Regions from separate parts of the Mesorhizobium sp. HAY1-8B genome, predicted to be linked through region 4. Evidence: predicted binding sites of a transcription regulator. Region 4 holds the regulator's gene; each other region holds the start of a gene.
What was found. The regulator LexA, encoded in region 4, represses DNA repair genes until DNA is damaged. The targets are predictions, from matches to a motif close to TGTTCNNNNTGTGTTCNG.

Region 1 (4,848 bases), 1.2 Mb from region 4:
GGGCATCTTCTCGCTTCTCATCGCGCTGCTGGCCCTGTTCGGCTGAGCTTTGGGAAGATTGGACAGGCCGGCCGCGCAAGCGGCGGGCCTGATATCTGGGGATAGTCCATGTTCGTGACATCTGCCTTTGCGCAAGAGTCCGCGCCTGCCGCCGATACCAGCCATGCCGCGACCGGAGGCGACACGCACTCCGCCACCGGCGTGCCTGCCGAAGCGCATGGCGCATTTCCGCCGTTCGATCCTGCGACCTTCCCGTCGCAGCTTCTGTGGCTGGCGATCACTTTTGGGCTGTTCTACCTCTTCCTGAAGCGCGTCGTGGTGCCGCGCGTCGGCGGCATCATCGATGTGCGCAATGACCGTATCAGCCAGGATCTCGATCAGGCGAGCAAGTTGAAGGGCGAGGCCGACGCCGCTGTTGCTGCTTACGAGCAGGAACTGGCGGAAGCCAAGAAGAACGCCAATTCGATCGGCCAGCAGGCCGCCGATGCGGCCAAGACGGAAGCCGAGACCGCACGCAAGAAGATCGAGGCCGCGCTCGACGAGAAGCTTGGCGAGGCCGAGGCACGCATTTCTTCCATCAAGGCCAACGCCATGAAGGAAGTCGGCAGCATTGCCGAGGACACCGCTTCGGCGATCGTCGAGGCCCTGGTCGGCGGCAAGGCCAGCAAGGCCGAGGTCGCGGCCGCGGTCAAATCCGTGGCCCGGTGAGGAGCGCATCATGGACGCTACATCTCTCGCAACGCTCTGGGCCACGATTGCCCTGATCATCTTCCTGGGCGTCGCCATCTACATCAAGGTGCCCGGCCTGATCGCCAAGGCGCTTGACGCCCGCGCCGCCAGGATCAGCAGCGAGCTCGACGAAGCCCGCAAGCTGCGTGACGAGGCCCAGCAACTGCTCGGCCAGTACAAGAAGAAGCGCAAGGAAGCCGAGCAGGAGGCTGCCGACATCGTAGCGGCCGCCAAGCGCGAAGCCGAAATGCTCGCCGCCGACGCGCATAAGAAGTCCGAGGACTATGTCGCTCGGCGCACCGCGCTTGCCGAGCAGAAGATCGGTCAGGCCGAGCGCGATGCGGTTGCCGAAGTGCGCGCCAGCGCCGTCGATGTCGCCGTCGAAGCCGCCCGCGCGCTGCTGGCCGCCAAGGTCGATGTCAAGGCCGGCGCCGACCTGTTCAAGGCTTCGCTCGCGGATGTGAAGGCCAAGCTGAACTGAGCGGTTCTCGAGCTGCCGACATGAAGCCGCCCGCAACCCGGCGGCTTTTTTGTTGGGCGCATTGAGCACGGATAATCCCTCGAGGGGGAGATCGCTCGCTCAGCTCAGTCCAGCCCGGCCAAGCTCTCTTCCTCAGCCACCTCCGCCCCGCCCAGCCTGAACGGCGCGAATGACACGCGGTGCAGCCGTGCGACGGGGCCATGCGCCTCGATCGCCGTACGGTGGCGGGCCGTGGCGTAGCCCATGTGGACTTCAAAGCCGTAGCGGTCGTGATGGCTGCCGCAGCCGCACATCATGCGATCGCGCATCACCTTGGCGACGATCGAGGCGGCGGCGATCGACTGCGAGCGCTGGTCGCCCTTGATCAACGCGCGGCCGTCGCACGGCAGCCCGGGCGGCACATCGCGGCCGTCGGCAAGCGCGAGTTTCGGGCGGACCGACAGCCCGACCAGCGCGCGCCGCATCGCCTCCAGGCTTGCCTTGAGGATGTTGCTGCTATCGATGCCTTCGGCGCTGATCGACGCCATCGAAACCGCCTGCGCGGAGCCAAGAATGCGCAGGAACAGCGCCTCGCGCTGCAAATGACTGAGACGTTTGGAATCGTCGAGGCCTTCGGGGATGTTGGCGGGGTCGAGCACCACCGCGGCCGCGACCACCGGCCCGGCCAGCGGGCCGCGACCGGCCTCATCCATTCCCGCGACAGGCCATAGCCCGTCAGCCATCGCCTTCGTCTCGAAGGAGAAATCGGGTTTCTCGACGATTTCGAAGAGAAGCGGAGAATCGGAACGCGCGCGAGCCATGTTGCGGCGAGGTTCGCATCGGCTCCGATTCTCCGCAAGTCCCTCCGGGTCGGGTGGGGCGCCGGACCGGGAGGGCACCGTCTGCAGGCCGGGGCAGGCCGGACGGGATTCTTTGCCGTGACCGCAATGAAGCGGCGGCGGCGAAAGGGGGCGTTCAGAGCAGCATCAACTGCTCCTGGTCCTTTCCGGCCGCGACGAACAGGTCGCTGCGGAGCGTGCGCCGCTCAGCATTGAGGCCGAGCCGCTTGGCGGTGATCTCGAAGCGGCGACCGATCTGCCAGGCGTAGGGTCCGGCGCCCTTCATGCGCTTGCCCCATTCCGAATCGTAGTCCTTGCCGTCGCGCATCGAACGGATCAGGGACATCACGTGGCGGTAGCGGTCGGGATAATGGCGCAGCAGCCAGTCCTTGAAGATCGGGCTGACCTCCAAAGGCAGGCGCAGCACGACGTAACCCGCCTCGCGCGCGCCCGCCGCGCGCGCCGAATCGAGGATCCGTTCCATCTCCTGGTCGGTGAGGCCGGGGATGATCGGCGCCACCATGACCGAAGCCGGAATGCCGGCATCCGAAAGCTGCCGGATAGCCTCCAGCCGCTTGGTCGGCGTCGACGCGCGGGGCTCCATGGTGCGCGCCAGCATGCGGTCCATTGTCGTCACCGACAGCGCCACCTTGGCCAGCCCGCGCTCGGCCATGCGCGACAAGATGTCGATATCGCGCGTCACCAATGCGGACTTGGTGACGATGCCGACCGGATGGCCACGCGCTTCCAGCACTTCGAGGATCTCGCGCATGATCCGGTACTGCTTTTCGATCGGCTGGTAAGGGTCGGTGTTGGTGCCGATGGCGATGGTGCGCGGCTGGTAGCCGTCCTTCGACAGTTCCTTGTCGAGCAACCTTGCCGCATCCGGCTTGGCGAACAGCTTGGATTCAAAATCCAAGCCCGGCGACAGGCCCATGAAGGCGTGCGTCGGCCGTGCGAAGCAATAAACGCAGCCATGTTCGCAGCCGCGATAGGGGTTGATCGACCGGTCGAAGGAGATGTCAGGCGATTCGTTGCGGGTGATGATGGTACGCGGCTTTTCAACCTGCACTTCGGTCTTGAAGGGCGGCAGCTCCTCCAGCGAATCCCAGCCATCATCGAAGACATGGCGGCTGACCGGCTCGAACCGGCCGGACGGATTGATGCCCGCCGACCGGCCGCGATTGCGGTCCGGACGGATACGCATGCCACTCTGCTCGATCATCGCATTGGCCATCTCGGCTCGTCCAGCTCCGAAAGCTGCAATGTCGGCGCGCACGATCGGTTCCATCTTGGCCCGCTCCCAGGGACTGTCCATGTTGTTTCGAATCGCTCGGTTCATGAAATTATTCCTATTTTCTCGATGAGAACAAATCAAGAACTTTCTATGCTGCGCTGCAAAAACTGGCGCTGTGCGCTGCTTTCCGCTATTCGGCTAAACATGCTCAGTGTTCTCATTGAAACGCGCAATGACGAGGAGGCTCTCGCCCGTACGCTCAGCTCGCTGATTGGCGGCGCTGTCGAGGGCGTGGTGCGCGAGGTCGTCGTCTGCGACACCGGCTCCACCGACCAGACGCATCATGTCGCCGAGCATGCCGGCTGCCAGTACGTGGCAAGCGGCGGCATTGCCGTGGGGATCCGCCAGGCCAAGGGTGACTGGCTGCTGCTGCTGGAGCCGGGCGCGCGGCTGGTGGAGGGGTGGATCGATGCGGTTGTCGCCCACACGGCGCGGCAAACCATGGCGGCGCGATTCTCGCGCGCGCGGGGCAGCCGCACACCGTTCCTGGCTCGGGTCTTTTCGGGAAACCGTGCGCTCGCCGACGGGCTGGTGATCAGCAAGCGGCAAGCCGCGTCCTTGTCGAAAAGCGCCGGTAGCGCCGAGGCGCTGGCGCGTGGCCTGGCGACAAAGAGGCTCGACGCCGAGATCTGGGTAGCGCCGCCGAGGCAGCAGCACCGCTCGCCAAAGTGATTTTTTGCATATGCTCTGTCTATTGTGCATTGCACAAAACGTGACGCGGGGTTAGCCTCTCCCCGAGGTGGTGAATTGGGTTTGGGTCATGCGAGTGGTGAGCACCGATGCGGCATCGGGGTCGCGCTCATGGACGAGGATCCGATGAACCTTTCAACCCCTGACAAATCCGGCGCCGCCAGTCTCGAGGCCATTGCCCGCAATGGCAGCTTGTTGCGGCGCATCGCCGTACGCATTCCGACCTATCTCACGGACCTGCGCGAAAACCCTGCCTGGCTGCCGATGTTCATGCTGGCGCGCACCATGCCTGGGCGACGGATGCATTGGCTGGGTGCAAAACGCGCCCGTCCTGCCGACAATGTTGGGGATACGATGTTTTCCGGTGTCGAGCGGGCGGCGGTGGTCGATGCGCTGCGCTCCGACGGCCTGTTTTCAGGCCTGGTCCTGCCATCGGAAATTCATGAGGAGATCGCGCGTTTCGCAGAACGCACGCCTTGCTTCGGCAATTTCGACCGTCGTCTCGAATTCATGCCGGGCGAGCATGCGAAAGCCGAGAAACGCCTGGCTCGCTCGTTGCTCAGCGGACACTATTTCGAGCGCATCCTCGACTGCCCGGCCGCACTCGCCATCCAGCGCGATCCGCTGCTGCTCGACATTGCCGCGCACTATCTCGGCGGCCAGGCGAAACTGATCACCACACGCGTCTGGTGGAGCTTTCCGACCGGCGCGGCCTCCGACGCCGACAAGAACCTTGCCTCGCTCGGCAAGTATCATTTCGACCTCGATGACTGGCGCATGCTGAAATTCTTCTTCTACCTCAGGCCTGTCGACGCCGACACCGGTCCGCATGT
Region 2 (4,848 bases), 1.3 Mb from region 4:
CACAAGGCCCGGGCCGGCCTCGCGGCATTGGCGCTCGCACTGTCTTCGACCGTGACGCTGGCCGCCGAAAAACTGCAGTATTTCACCTGGTCGGGTTACGAATTGCCCGACTTCAACAAGAGCTTCCTTGCCGCGCATCCCGATGGTGTCGAGGCTTCGATCTTCGGCGACGACGACGATGCCTTCACCAAGGTCAAGGCCGGCTTCCGTCCTGACATCGCCCATCCCTGCTATGACAAGGTGGCGCGCTGGAACAAGGAAGGCCTGCTGCAGCCGATCGACACCAAGCGCATCAAGAACTGGGATTCGATCTTCCCGGTGTTCAAGAACCTGCCCGACCTGCAAGCCGGCGACGGCAAGGTCTGGATGGTGCCGTGGGACTGGGGCAACACCTCGATCCTCTACCGCACCGACCTGGTGAAGAATCCCGAGGCGAGCTGGAACCTGCTCTGGGACAAGCAATATGCCGGCCGCATGGCGACCATCGACGCCGTCCATGACACGCCCATCGTCGCCGCACTTCTCGCCGGCGTGAACCCCTTTGACATGACGCCGGAGCAGATGGACAAGGTCGCGGCAAAGCTGCGCGAACAGCGCCCGCTGCTGTCGAGCTACACCACCGACATGACCTCGGTCGAGCAGGCGCTGGCCAGCGGCCAGCTGGTCGCCGCCATGACCTGGAACGCATCGGCCACATCGCTGAAGAAGCAGGGCGTGCCGGTCGAGTTCATGAAGCCGAAGGAAGGCATGCTGACCTGGGCCTGCGGCTTCGTCATGCTGAAGGACGCCAAGAATGTCGATCTCGCCTATGACTTCATCAACAGTAGGCTCGACGCCGACTCCGGCAAATTCCTGATCCAGTCCTATGGCTATGGCAGCTCGCTCAGCACCGCTTTCGCCGGCGTATCGAAGGACGAACTTGAGAAGCTGCAACTGCCGTCCGACCCGGAGGTGATGCTGAAGAGCACGATCTTCACCGGGCCGATGAAACAGAACGACGATGTGGCGAAGATGTTCGAGAAAGTGAAGGCTGGCGGGTGATCAGCGGTTAATTGCGGACGCTGGCGCTGCCCCTCATCGCAGGCAGGTGAGGGGTGGGGCCAACGCCAGGGTAAGTGGGTGCCGAAGGCAAGCTTGCCGGGCGCGAGCCAAAGTACTGCAACGAGGACGAATGCATGGATGTTCTTGACGAAACGGCGGAGAAGCCGAAGGACGATGCCGATGTGCGGGTCGGCCGGCGCGTGCGGGCGCTGAGGCTCGAGCGCCGCCTGTCGCTGGCCGAACTGGCCGCGAGGGCAGGCGTGTCGATTGGCGCGCTCAGCCAGATCGAACGCGGCATGTCCTCGTTGCGCGTCAAGGTAATCTGGCCGCTCGCCGCCGCGCTCGACATCGAGCCTTCGGCGTTGATCGCCGACGGCGACGAGGCCGTCAACGATCTCTATTGCGTGCGCGCCAACAGCCGCCGCGCGATTCCGGTGAAATCCGAAGGCATCGCCAAGGCCCTGCTGTCGCCGCCCGGCGCGACGCTGACCGGCATGCTGGTGACCGTGGAAGCCGGTGGCGGTACGGCGGAAGCCTATGCCCATGCCGGCCATGAATTCGGCTTCGTGCTTTCGGGCGAGGTCGAACTGGTGGTGGATTCGACAAGATACGGGCTGAAGACCGGCGACAGTTTTGCTTTCAAGAGCACGCTTTTGCACGCCTTCCGCAATCCCGGCTCGGAGCAGTGCCAGATTCTCTGGGTCAACACCACGAAGCCGTCCGAGGTTCGCGATGGCGCCTGATCCACTCGTCCGGCTGCAGGCGGTTTCCAAGGTTTTTCCAGGTGGCATCGTCGGACTCGATGCCGTCGATCTCGACATTGTCAGCGGCGAATTCATCACGCTGCTCGGTCCGTCCGGTTGTGGCAAGACCACCAGCCTGCGTGTCATTGCCGGCTTCGAAAGCCCGTCGAGCGGCAAGGTCTTGCTCGACGACCGTGACATCACGGCCCTTCGGCCCTTCGACCGGCCGGTCAACACCGTATTCCAGGACTACGCGCTGTTTCCGCACATGAACGTCGCCGAGAATGTCGGCTTCGGCCTGTCCTTGCGAAAACTGTCCGGCGCCGAGCAGGCAAAGCGCGTCGGCGAAGCCCTGGAGATGGTCGGTCTCGCAGACAAGCTTCGCGCTCGCGTCCTGGAACTGTCGGGCGGCCAGCGCCAGCGCGTCGCGCTCGCCCGCGCCATCGTCTGCGAGCCGCGCGTGCTATTGCTCGACGAGCCGCTGTCGGCGCTGGACGCGCATCTGCGCGAACAGATGCAAGTCGAGTTGAAGCGGCTGCAGTCGCGGCTTGGCACCACCTTCGTGATGGTCACGCACGACCAGACCGAGGCGTTGTCGATCTCCGACCGTATCGTCGTCATGAACAAGGGTCGCATCGAGCAGATCGCGCCGCCGGCGACCCTCTATGATCGGCCCGCCACCACATTCGTCGCCAGCTTCATCGGCACGATGAACCTGCTGCAGTCGCGCTTTGTCGGCCGAGACGGCGATCGCTTGCGGTTCGCCGCCGGCGCTCTGCCGCTGGAAGCCATGCCGGAAAATGGCGAGGCCCCGAGCGCGGGCGCAACGCGCATCATCGGCGTGCGGCCGGAGGATCTCCTGGCGACGACCGAAGCCACGGCCGGCACAGCGCCGGCGCGCGTCAACAGCATCGTCTTTCACGGCCGTACGCTGCGCCTGCATGCCGAACTCGGGCAAGGCATTCCGATCGTCATCGACGCGCCCCGCCAGGCCGAGGGGTTTCAATTCAGCGTTGGCGACGTGGCGCATATCAGCCTGCGCCGTGGGGCGAACTGCCCTATGCTGTCGGGCTAGTCTGACCACCTTCGAAAGGTCGCCGCACAGCTGCGCGGGTACATGCTGGGAGGGCCCTGTCAGTCCCGTTTCCACTTGACATGTTCTCTTTTTGTTCTAAAATTCGGATACAATTTGCCGGTCGAGTTCAGTTATGGGTGGGCAACCTGCATTCGGAACCGCCAGGAACGGCCAGACCTTTTTCCAATGGGAAGAGTTCGAGCGACATTTCGATGACCGGATATTCTTCGCCGTCCGTGCCGAGAACGCTATTGCCGGCCCTCTCGCTCGGAAGGCTGTCGCCCTGGATCGCGAACTGGGGCTGCAAGGGTGGTTTGTTCCGGAAAACCACATCCATATCTCGCTCGTCGGTCTCGGCGACCATGACGGGTTTCCGGAGGAGTTGGTCGAAACCGCCTGCCGTATAGGTTCGATGATCGTTGCAAAACCTTTCGAGGTTTCCTTCGATCGCTTGTCGGCTTTTGGCGGTGGTTCGCTTGTTCTGCGCGGCGGCAGTGGCAGCAATCCGGCCCTACAAGGATTCTGGCGCAAGCTTACTGCGCTGATTTCCGACAGCCCGTTGAAATGCTTTCTCACAAAGTCCATCGAACCGCATGTCACGCTGCTTCGCGATGAAGCGCGTGTGCCCAAACTCCGCGAACGGACGATTGATCCAGTCAACTGGTTGGTGCGGGATTTTGTGCTGATCCACAGTCTCATCGGCAAGGGCGTCTACGATGAGTGTGGACGTTGGCAATTGACCGGTCAGGACGATTCCCTGGCCGGTATGTGAGAAATCGTCGTCACACAGCCGCGCTATATCGATCGTCCTGACACGGCTTGTCAGCTGTCATGCGGGCAGGGGTGGCGGGCCGGCAAGCGCTTCCCCACTTCGAGTGCGTCTGAACAGGAGGAACACAAATGACCATCGCGGAAATTGCCAAGGATTTCACCGAGCTCCTCAAGCAGGGAGACCACAACGGTGCCGCCGAAAAGCACAATGCCGATGACATCGCCAGCTACGAAGCCATGGAGGGACCGATGGCCGGCAGCCATGGCAAGGAGGCCCTCAGGCAGAAAAGCCAATGGTGGCAGGAGAACCATGAGGTCCACGGTGGCTCGGTCGAGGGACCCTATGTCAACGGCGACCAGTTCGCGGTGCGCTTCACATTCGACGTTACGCCCAAGGCTACCGGCCAGCGTGTAACCATGGACGAGGTTGGCCTCTACACGGTCAAGAACGGCAAGATTACCGAAGAGCGTTTTTACTACTGAGGCAGGAGATGCCTCCGACTTCGGAGCCTGCACTTCGCTTCGAGATACAAGCATTGCGGCCGGGACGGCGTCCTGGCCGCAATGTGCCGCTCAAATCATCTTCACATACTCGGCAAGCTGGTCGGCCACCGTGCCCCAGCCATCGAAGAAACCCATCTCCTCATGGCTGTCGCGGGTCGCCTCGTCGCGGTGGATGGCGGTGGCGGTGTAGCGCGTGCCTCGGCCATCCGGCTGGAGGGAAATGACCGCGGTGATGAAGGGCTCGCCTGACGGCCGATAGCCCGGCAGCAGCGCATCCGTCCACACCAGCCGCTCGTTCGGCACGATGTCGAGATAGCAGCAATGGTTGCGGGCCTGGGCGCTGGCAAATCGGGAAGGGCGGTTTTAGGTTGTGGGAGGGATTCGATTGTCAGCCCAAGGGAAACGCGCTTTGACGACTACGATCTACGGCATCACCACCTGCGACACGGTCAAGAAGGCGCGCGTCTGGCTGGAGGACCACGACGTTGCCTATCGCTTCCATGACTTTCGCTCGGAGGGGCTGGATGCGAAGCGGTTGGGTGGCTGGGTTGGCAAGGTCGGCTGGGAAAAGCTGCTCAACAAGGGCAGCACGACCTTCCGCGAACTGCCGGACGCCGACAAGCAGTCGCTCGACGAAAAAAAGGCCAAGGCGCTGATGCTGGCCAAACCGACAATGATCAAGCGCCCGGTGCTTGAGGTTGGCGACCAGATCTT
Region 3 (4,848 bases), 1.1 Mb from region 4:
CATGCCGGCTCCCTCCAGATAGCGTTCGACCTCCTCATGCATGCGCGTGAAGCGGAACCTCGTCGCATCGTAGCCGATGTTGGATTCGGCACCGGAAAACTTGACCACATGCGCGACGCCGGCCTGCTTGCAGGCATCGACGAAACGGCACTGCGTCTCCGTCATGTCTTCGGCGGCGGTCGAAATCATCAGCACGCGGTCGACACCGTCGAGCGCCGCGCCCAGCGTCTCCGCCCGGCGCATGTCGCCCTCGACCAGTTCGACGCCGGCAAGTCCGCCGAGTCCCGCCACGGACGCCCGCTTCGGATCGCGCACCAGCGCCCTCACCTCATGTTTCTGCCGCGCGAACTCGCGCACGATCGCTTTGCCGTTCAGGCCCGTGGCGCCCGTCACCAGGATCATCGTCTTCTCTCCGTCTGGGATTGAGACGGGCGCCACAGCGGCGACCGCACCCTGAAGACGAAGAGACGAGGGCAAAGGATTCTCCCCAAACAGTTTTTTTGACTGAAACCTTCGTGCCCCCAATCACCCTGCCGGGGCGTAACGGTTGACCACCATGCCGCAGGCATAGGCCTTCGAGCCGAGCAGAAGCAGGTTCTGGAAACCGCCTTCCTCGAAGATACGACGTCCCGCGCCCAGCACCGCCGGGTTGATGAACAGCTGAAACTCGTCGACCAGCCCGGCCGCGATCAGCGCCGACGCAAAGCCGGCACCACCGAAGACGGCGATGTCGCCGCCCTCGCCCGCCTTCAGTGCCTCGACTTCGCGCGGCAGGTCACCACTGACCACCGTCGTGCGCTCCCAGCGCGAGGTTTTCAGCCTGCCGCTCGGCACCACCTTCCGGGCCTCCACGATGCGCTGGGCGAAGGCGTGGAACGGATCGGCCGGAAACCTCTTCGCCGCATTGCCCCAATGGGTCAGATACCCCTCCTCGGCCATCTTGCGGCTGAGCAGGATTGTGTCGATGCCGGCGAAGACGGCGTTGAAGTCCCGCTTCAGCTCCTCGTCCCAGGCGCTGTCGTCGCCCCACTCCCAGAGCTGCCAGCCATGATCCTCATGGGCGCCGACGAAACCGTCGACCGACATCTGCATCTGAAGGATGAGCTTCTTCATCGTCGTCTCCCCTGCAGGATCAAAAGGCTATTGCTTTACTTTTGGAACTATTGACGCAAGCCAAAAATGATGTCAATAGTAAAGTGATTTAAAAATGGAAGCATAGACATGTCGACGCGTGAAAGATCCGGCTGTCCGATCAGCCTGTCGCTGGAACTGCTTGGCGACCGCTGGACGCTGCTCATCATCCGCGACCTGGTCTTCGCCGGGAAAAAGCATTTTCGCGAGTTCCTGCAGTCCGATGAAGGCATCTCCTCACGCACGCTGGCGGAGCGGCTGCAGACGCTGCAGGACGAAGGCATCCTCACCCGCAGCGTCGACCCGAGCCATGGGCTGAAGGCGATTTACCGGCTGACCGAGGCCGGCATCGACCTTTTGCCGGTGCTGGCCACGCTCGGCGCCTGGGGCAGCAAGCACCGCAAGGCCGACGATCACCTGGCCCGGCTTGCCGACGAACTGGCGGCCGGCGGCGAGCCGGCGCTGGAACGGATGAAGGCCGCGCTGCGGGCGGAGCATGTTGTCTAGGCGCTGCCTCTCCTTTCCCTCAAGGGAACGGGTTTCGGTAAACGGTTTCCCTTGACAACAATCACCTTTTGTTCTCTATCTGTTCGCATCTATCAGCAACTGCGGATGAGCGGTCGGGATGGAAACGACAGCCACCATCCTGCATGCCGATCTCGATGCGTTCTATGCCTCGGTCGAGCAGCTGCTCGACCCGTCGCTGCGCGGCAAGCCGATCGCTGTCGGCGGCGGCGTGGTGCTCGCCGCCTCCTATGAAGCGCGCGCCTTTGGCGTGCGCGGCGGCATGCCGGGGCGCAAGGCGCGCGAGCTTTGCCCGCAGCTGATCTTCGTCGGCGGCAATTTCAGCCACTACCAGCGGCTGGGCGACGCGGCGATCAAGGTACTCGACGATTTCACGCCGGTGGTCGAGCGCATTTCCATCGACGAGGCCTTCGCCGACGTCGCCGGCTGCACGCATCTGTTCGGGCAACCGGCAGAGATCGCCACGGCGATCCGCCGCCGCGTGCGCACGGAACTTGGCCTGCCGATCTCGATAGGCGTGGCCCGCACCAAGCACCTGGCCAAGATCGCCTCGCAGGTCGCCAAGCCCGACGGGCTGGTGGTGGTCGCCCCCGGCACCGAACTCGCCTTCCTGCACGATTTGCCGGTCTCCCTGATGTGGGGCGTCGGCCCGGCGACCAAAGCGCGGCTGGCCGAGATCGGTGTCGAGACCATCGGCCAGCTGGCCAGGACGCATAGCGGCGCGCTGACGCGGCTGCTCGGCCCCGCCGCCGGCGAAAAGCTTGCCGCCCTGTCGTGGAACCGCGACCCGAGAAAACTGGAACCCAAGCGCCGGGCACACTCGGCCGGTGCGCAATCGGCGCTTGGCCAGAAACCCGCCGTGGCGCGGGTGATCGAGCCGACCTTGCTGCACCTGGCCGACCGCGTCGCCAGCCGCCTGCGCGCCAAGGCGCGGCCCGGCCGCACGGTGACGGTGCGGGTGCGCTTTGCCGATCTCAGCGCCGTCACACGCTCGATCACGCTGGACCAGCCGATCTCGGCGACCACCATGCTGGCCGAAATCGCGCAGGACCTGGTGCGTGGCCTACTCGCCGACCATCCCCGGGAAAAGACGATCTCGCTGCTGGCGATCTCCGTTTCGCATCTGGAGGAGAACGCCGAACTGCAACTCGACCTGCCGCTTGGCCTCGCCGACGAGAAGCGCCGGCCGGGCAGCAAAAAAGGCCTCGCTCGCTTCGGCGCCGACCGCGCCATCGACAAGATCCGCGAGCGCTTCGGCAAACAGGCGGTCGGCTACGGCACGGTGGCGCTGGAAGCAGCGCGCTCCGTGCCCGACGAATTCAGGGAATTGGCGGAAAAGGAGCTGTGAGCGCGTGAGGCGTCAGCCCCCTCGCCCCACGGCTTCCGGATCAACGCCCGGAAGTGGCAGGCGCGGCGGTCACGGCGGACAGCAGCTCGCGCTTCACCAAGACCGGCTTCTGATATGTCTTCTTCACGGCAAAGTCCCCAGCCCAAGCGGCTGGCGGCAGTAACATCCGGCCAGCACAGCTTGTCAAGAAGGTGCGGACTCCGGCCTGGCGCGTCTTGAGGCTCGCCCGGTGATCATCGCGACAATCGACGTCGCTGGACGTATGATTTGTGGCCGCGAATGGTCGGAATGCACCCGAGCCAGGCCCTCTCGCCGTGAGATGCTTGCCAAATCCCGCCATGCCGCCCATACAACAGCGCGGGCGGATCGCCCCCGAAAGGCGTTGTCCGCGCCACACCTCTTCTTGCCGGGATACTGTCCGATGTCTGCGACGCCGTACCGTTGGTCGAAGCCTTGACGGCCTCCTCCCCCGCCTCGTCACCATCGCTTGTCAACCTTGGCTGGTCGGATTTCTTCGCCGATCAGCTCGAATCGGGCGAGGCAAGCCTGATCCCGACCCGCATCGCGATGGTGCATCGTGACCGCCTGAGCGGCCTGTACCAGGCAGGGCAAACCGACCTGACATTGCCGCCGCAGGCCACCACCGGCGACTATGCCGTTGGCGACTGGGTGCTGGTCGAGCCGCATGATCAGCTTGTGAAGCGCCGCCTGACCCGCAAGACGGTTCTGGAGCGCCGCGCCCAGGGCGGCCGGGTGCCGCAGCTGGCCGCGGCCAATGTCGACACGCTGTTCATCGTCACCTCCTGCAATGCCGACTTCAACATCGCGCGGCTCGAGCGCTATCTGGCGCTGGCCAACGAGGCCGGAACGACACCCGTCATCCTGCTGACCAAGGCCGACACGGCTGAAGACGCCGAGGCGTATCAACGCCAAGCCGCCGCGCTGCAGCGCGGATTGGCCGTGGTGACGCTGAACCCGCGCATAGCGGATGCCGCGACCGCCCTCGCCGCCTGGTGCGGCGCGGGGCAGACGGTGGCGCTGATCGGTTCCTCCGGCGTCGGCAAATCGACGCTGGTCAACACGTTGGCTGGATCGGCGCAGCAATCGCCGCAGCAGACCGGAGCCATTCGCGAACACGACGCCAAGGGACGTCACACCACCACGGCGCGGTCGCTGCATGCCATTGCCGGCGGCGGCTGGGTGATCGACACGCCGGGCATGCGCACGCTGCAGGTCAGCGACGTCGGCTACGGCATCGACACGCTGTTTGCCGAGATCACCGAGCTTGCCCCGCTGTGCAAGTTCCGCGACTGCACCCATGTGCACGAACCGGGCTGCGCGGTGCAGGCTGCCATCAAGGCCGGCACGCTCGATCCCGAGCGCCTGGCCCGCTGGCGCAAACTGTCCGAAGAAAACCAGCACAACACGCCAGTGCAGAGCGGGCCGCGCGGAGCGAAGTCCCCCGCCGGCCGCGGCAAGCGGCGCTGAACCACTGCCCTACTGCCGCCTTAAAGCCGCGCCGTGCCGAAAACCCGATCCCACAACAGCGACGTCACGCCGAAATTGGCGTTGTCGTCGATATGGTGGTGCACCGCGTGGCGGCGCTTGAGCGTGTAGAGATAGCTGGGATGGGCGGGATGCCAGTGGTGGATCATGTGGTGAACACTGATGTACCAGAGATAACCCAGCATCAGCCCGCAGCCGACCGCGCTGGCGGTCGCGAAATCCGAGATCAGCCAGACGGGCAGTGCGATCAACGCATGCACGCCGAGACTCAGCCAGGTCGGCGTGCCGACCGGACTGCGCTCCTCGACATGATGACGGTCGTGCAGATCCCTGATGTA
Region 4 (4,848 bases):
CATCTGGCTTTCATGGCGGCATTGTTGTGCGCGCTGGGCCTGCTTGCCGCCAAGGTCGAGACCTGGCGGGCGGGCACCCGGATGCTGGGTTCGGAAATCTCGACGCAAGTGACCGGCCGCGTCGTCTCGCTCGAGCGCATGGAGACCGGCCGCATCCGATTGACGATAGACGTGACGTCGACGGCGCGGCCAAAACTGCGTTACGCGCCGGAAAGGGTCCGGCTTTCAGCGCGCAAGATACCTGACGACATGACCGCCGGCTCGCTGATATCGGGCTATGCCAAACTGCTGCCGCCGACCGGTCCGGTGCGGCCGGACAGCTACGATTTCTCCTTCGACAGCTACTTTGCCGGCATCGGTGGCAGCGGCTTCTTCCTTGGCAATCCAAAAATCATCTCCGCCGACGACGATGAGATGCCGCTGTCGGCCCGCCTGTTTTCGGGGATAGAAAATGCGCGCGAAGCCATCGCCGACCATATCAGGGGCGTTGTTGGCGGCGCCGAAGGCGAGATCGCGGCAGCGCTGATCGTTGGCGTGCGCGCCGGCATTCCCGATGAAATCAACGAAGCGATGCGGCGCACTGGCATCTATCACATCATCTCCATATCGGGACTGCATATGGCGCTGGTCGCCGGCACCATCATGGGTCTGCTGCGCGGTGCCTTCGCGCTTTTCCCGGATTTTTCCGCGCGTCGGCCGGTGAAGAAATATGCGGCCGCCGCGGCACTGTTGTCGATCGCCGCCTACCTCGTCATCTCAGGCGTCGTCGTTGCCGCCGAGCGCAGCTTCATCATGCTGGCGGTGATGCTGATTGCCGTATTGTTCGATCGCGCGGCGCTGACCATGCGCAACCTCGCTATCTCGGCGATCGCCGTCATCGTGGTGTCGCCGCATGAAGTGGTCGGCCCGAGTTTCCAGATGTCGTTCGCCGCGACGGCCGCACTGGTCGGCGCCTATGCCGGCTGGGCGGATCACCGTGCGGGAAAGACAAGACCGCCACCGCCAAGGCGATCCCTGCCGGGGTTCCTGACGCGAAAATTCCTCGCGCTCACGGGAGGGGTGGCGATGACGTCCATCATTGCCGGCAGCGCCACGGCGCTGTTTGCCATATGGCACTTCCAGCGTGTGTCGCCGCTCAGCCTGTTCGCAAATCTGGCTGTCATGCCAATTGTCTCAGTCGTCATGTTTCTGGCGGTTGTCAGCGCCTTGACAATGCCCTTCGGTCTGGACGGACCTTTTCTCTACCTCATGGGCAAGGGCCTGACCGCGATGATCGCCATATCGGCGTGGATATCGGAACGCTCCCCCGTCGATGCGGTCGGGCTGATTTCACAACACTCCGTGCTGCTGGTGACGATCGCCCTGGTCATCGCGACGATGGCGACGACATGGCTGCGGCTCGCGGCAGTGCCATTCGCGCTCGCCGGCCTGTTGACAGTGTCGGATACACGCACGCCGGACGTGCTGATCTCCGAAGACGCGCGGCTGGTTGCGCTGCCGATCGGCGGCGGCGAACTCGCGGTCAGCCGGGCTCGTCCAAACGAATTCACCGTCGACAATTGGAAACGCGCGCTGGTGTCCGAAACCATCGTCGTGCCGGAGATGTTCAACAAGGCGGACGGGCAATTCGACTTGGCCGATGCGGTCAATCTGCCGCCGGGGGCGCCGTTTTATTGCACGGAGGGCATCTGTCTCGCCCGGCATCCGTCTGGCGCGATCATCGCGCATGTCGAAGACCGCAAGGCTACCTGGAAGGCCTGCGGCTTCGCCGACCTGATCGTTGTCAATGATGCGACGGGCTACGATGCCTGCCACAACCCGCTGGTTCTCGTCGTTACCAAACGGCAACTCGCACGCAAGGGCAGTGCCGCTGTCTTCTTCGACCGCCAATCGGCGACCAGCCCGCCAACCATCAGCTTCGCCGTGGACGGGCCCTATCGGCCCTGGCACACGCAACGAAAGTTTTCGCGTGAGGCGAGGGGACTGCCGCCCTATCAAAAACCTGAAACGCCGGCCGCTCCTGCTCAGTAGCGCCTGATCAGGCCGACTAGCTTGCCTTGCACCTTGACCCTGTCCGGCCCGAAAATGCGCGTCTCGTAGGCCGGGTTGGCGGCTTCAAGGGCAATCGAGGCGCCCTTGCGGCGGAACCGCTTCAAGGTCGCTTCCTCCTCGTCGACCAGCGCCACGACGATCTCGCCTGGGCTCGCCGTATCGGCGTTGCGGATAATGACTGTATCGCCATCGAAGATGCCGGCCTCGATCATCGAGTCACCCTTGACCTCCAGCGCATAGTGCTCGCCACCCATGATCATGTCCGGAGGCACCGAGATCGAATGCGTCTGATGCTGGATGGCATCGATCGGCACACCTGCGGCGATACGGCCCATCACCGGGATCGACACGGCAGAGACCGCGTCGTAGTCATTGCCGGCAGAGGGCAAGCGCGACGGCGCCGGCTTGATCTGACGGCCTAGGCCGCCCTGACCAAGACTGCCTTGAATGACACTCGGCGAGAATTTCTTTGCCGCGTTGAGGCCGGGCGCGATCGAATCCGGCAGTCGCAGCACTTCCAATGCCCGCGCCCGGTTGGGCAGCCGCCTGATAAAGCCGCGTTCCTCCAGCGCCGTGATCAGGCGATGTATCCCTGACTTGGAGGCGAGATCCAGCGCCTCCTTCATCTCGTCAAAGGAAGGCGGGATACCGCTTTCCTTCAGCCGTTCATGAATGAACATCAGCAGTTCATGTTGCTTACGCGTCAGCATGGCGCCCCCCAGGCATTGAACGAAGGGAATCGGAATCGAAAAACAAACCCAGAACAAACACTATCTGTTCCAGTTGTGTTCCGCAACTGTTTAAAGTTTAGTGAATTTGTTAAGGCATCTGAAATTGTCTGCCGCCGGCAGCGGGCAGCGATCGGCCGCCTTCGCCGCCAGCGCGAGCATTGAAATCATTTTGGTTAATGGCCTGTGGCCTACCCTTGATGGACCTTGGAATCAGTTTCTAGAGGGCGTCCAGAGGCTGGATCGCGTCGTTGTTCGATCCATTCCTGGCGGAACGAAACGAAATCAAAACGCCAACGATCATGCTTCGAGAGCAATAACGCTGAAGTCATCCGGAAATTGCTTTCAGGCTGCCGGCGCGTGCGGTGTAGTTGTTCGCGCCGCCGTCCTCGCTATGAACGTAGACATGCAGCGTATAGCCGATATGCGCCGTCATCAGCGCCTTTGCCCGCTCGACATCGCGATCGAGGGCCGCTTCCATGATCGCGGTGTGATGCTCGATCGCGATCGCCTCTCGAAGAGCGTCCATTGCCTCGCCATAACCATCCTTGAGGCCGGCGGCCGCCCGCAATGTCGGCGCCAGGCCGAGAAACCGATGATGCCGCCGCAACTGATCGGCGATTGTCGAACGGAAGCGCAACAGCCAGTTGGACGTCGCGGCACTCAGCAGTGCCCCGTGAAAGGCCTCGTGGCTCTCGTCCCACTGGTCGACGGCCGCATCCGAGGGGTCGTCGACCGCGGTCTTGCAGCGGGAGAGCCGGTAGTGGGCGGTGACAACCGCGTCCTCCCATTCCCTGCCGCCTTTCTCGATCGATTCCAGGAACAGCGGCATCTCCACAACCATCCGTGCGCGAGCCAGGTCCTCGAGTTCGGCCCGCGACACCGGAGCCACGGCAAAGCCGCGATTGCTGATGGCGGTAACCAGGCGCTCGGCCTCAAGTCGAGACAAGGCTTCACGCAGCGGTGTCCAGCCGACGCCGTATAGACCGCGCAGCGCACTCAGCTTGAGCGGTGCGCCCGGCATGAGGCGTGTGGTCAGGATATCGCGCCGCAGCAGCTGATAGGCCGCCTCGGTTTTCGTGGAGTTGTTCTGGTCCTGCATCGCGATCCGTCCATCGTCGGGCATGTGAAAATTATATATGATGGTGCTCGATGGCAAGAATTATATATAATGTTTGACAGGAAGCGATGGACTGACCATGATCGCCACAGTTGCCGTCCCGATGAGCGGCGCTGATCAAATCTGGGAGGAAATGATGTTGAAGTCCAAATCCGCTTGGCTGTCGGGATTGGCCCTGGCAGGCGCATTGATGGTCAGCGCGGGGAGTGCCGCCGCCGACCAGATTCGCATCGGCATCGCCAATTTCGGCGAGCATCCGCAGCTCAACGCTGCCATAGCCGGATTCAAGAAGGCGCTGACGGACAATGGCTTTGTCGAGGGCAAGGATGTCGTCTACACGGAGAGCCATACCAATTTCGATGCATCGCTGGTGCCGCAGATGATCGCCAAGCTACAGGCGGAGCAGCCCAAGCTGATCTACACCATCACCACGCCGGTCTCGCAGATCGCCAAGAAGGCGCTTGCCGGTTCCGGCATTCCGATCGTCTTCGCCGCTGTCACCGATCCGGTCGCGGCCAAGCTGGTGCCGTCGTGGGACGCCGGAGACGAAGGCATGACCGGCGCCAGCGATCTGCAGGATGTCGCCGCTGTCATGGCCTTCACCAAGAAGCTGCTGCCGAACGCCAAGCGCTTCGGCGTGCCTTACAATCCAGGCGAGGCCAATGACGTCGCCCTGGTCGAGAAGATCAAGGCGACCGCACCGGCGGCCGGCTTCGAGGTCGTCGAAGTCGGCATCGACAACGTCAATGACATCCAGCAGCGCATCGCCGCGCTCGCCGGCAAGGCAGACGTGATCTACGGCCCGGCTTCGAACCTGATCCAGCCGGCGATCGCCGCTGTTTCCGCGGCCGCTCGCCAGACCGGAATCCCGGTCGTCAACTCCGATGACAGCGCGGTCCGCAACGGCACGGTGCCGGCAAGCTTCGCGGTCAATTACACGCAGGTCGG

Region 1: AC1VON_RS14980 (PA0069 family radical SAM protein) is a predicted target of LexA. The motif match lies at 3,394-3,411, and genes of this name have one in related genera.
Region 2: AC1VON_RS14875 (2'-5' RNA ligase family protein) is a predicted target of LexA. The motif match lies at 2,941-2,958, and genes of this name have one in related genera.
Region 3: dinB (DNA polymerase IV) is a predicted target of LexA. The motif match lies at 1,708-1,725, and genes of this name have one in related genera.

Annotation. Positions count from the first base shown of each region.
Region 1 is NZ_CP200321.1:3,203,608-3,208,455, forward strand. It holds gene AC1VON_RS14960 (F0F1 ATP synthase subunit C) at 1-46, shown strand, start outside; gene AC1VON_RS14965 (F0F1 ATP synthase subunit B) at 109-708, shown strand; gene AC1VON_RS14970 (F0F1 ATP synthase subunit B) at 719-1,210, shown strand; gene AC1VON_RS14975 (ribonuclease HII) at 1,315-2,010, opposite strand; gene AC1VON_RS14980 (PA0069 family radical SAM protein) at 2,165-3,319, opposite strand; gene AC1VON_RS14985 (glycosyltransferase) at 3,470-3,997, shown strand; gene AC1VON_RS14990 (hypothetical protein) at 4,142-4,848, shown strand, end outside.
Region 2 is NZ_CP200321.1:3,184,131-3,188,978, forward strand. It holds gene AC1VON_RS14860 (ABC transporter substrate-binding protein) at 1-1,041, shown strand, start outside; gene AC1VON_RS14865 (cupin domain-containing protein) at 1,176-1,784, shown strand; gene AC1VON_RS14870 (ABC transporter ATP-binding protein) at 1,774-2,859, shown strand; gene AC1VON_RS14875 (2'-5' RNA ligase family protein) at 2,993-3,631, shown strand; gene AC1VON_RS14880 (SnoaL-like domain-containing protein) at 3,760-4,113, shown strand; partial or broken gene AC1VON_RS14885 (SRPBCC domain-containing protein) at 4,204-4,458, opposite strand; gene AC1VON_RS14890 (ArsC family reductase) at 4,544-4,848, shown strand, end outside.
Region 3 is NZ_CP200321.1:5,573,242-5,578,089, forward strand. It holds gene AC1VON_RS26770 (SDR family oxidoreductase) at 1-402, opposite strand, end outside; gene AC1VON_RS26775 (dihydrofolate reductase family protein) at 526-1,113, opposite strand; gene AC1VON_RS26780 (winged helix-turn-helix transcriptional regulator) at 1,222-1,638, shown strand; gene dinB (DNA polymerase IV) at 1,757-3,004, shown strand; gene rsgA (ribosome small subunit-dependent GTPase A) at 3,458-4,492, shown strand; gene AC1VON_RS26795 (sterol desaturase family protein) at 4,513-4,848, opposite strand, start outside.
Region 4 is NZ_CP200321.1:4,444,980-4,449,827, reverse strand. It holds gene AC1VON_RS21240 (ComEC/Rec2 family competence protein) at 1-2,031, shown strand, start outside; gene lexA (transcriptional repressor LexA) at 2,025-2,762, opposite strand; gene AC1VON_RS21230 (GntR family transcriptional regulator) at 3,109-3,882, opposite strand; gene AC1VON_RS21225 (ABC transporter substrate-binding protein) at 4,037-4,848, shown strand, end outside.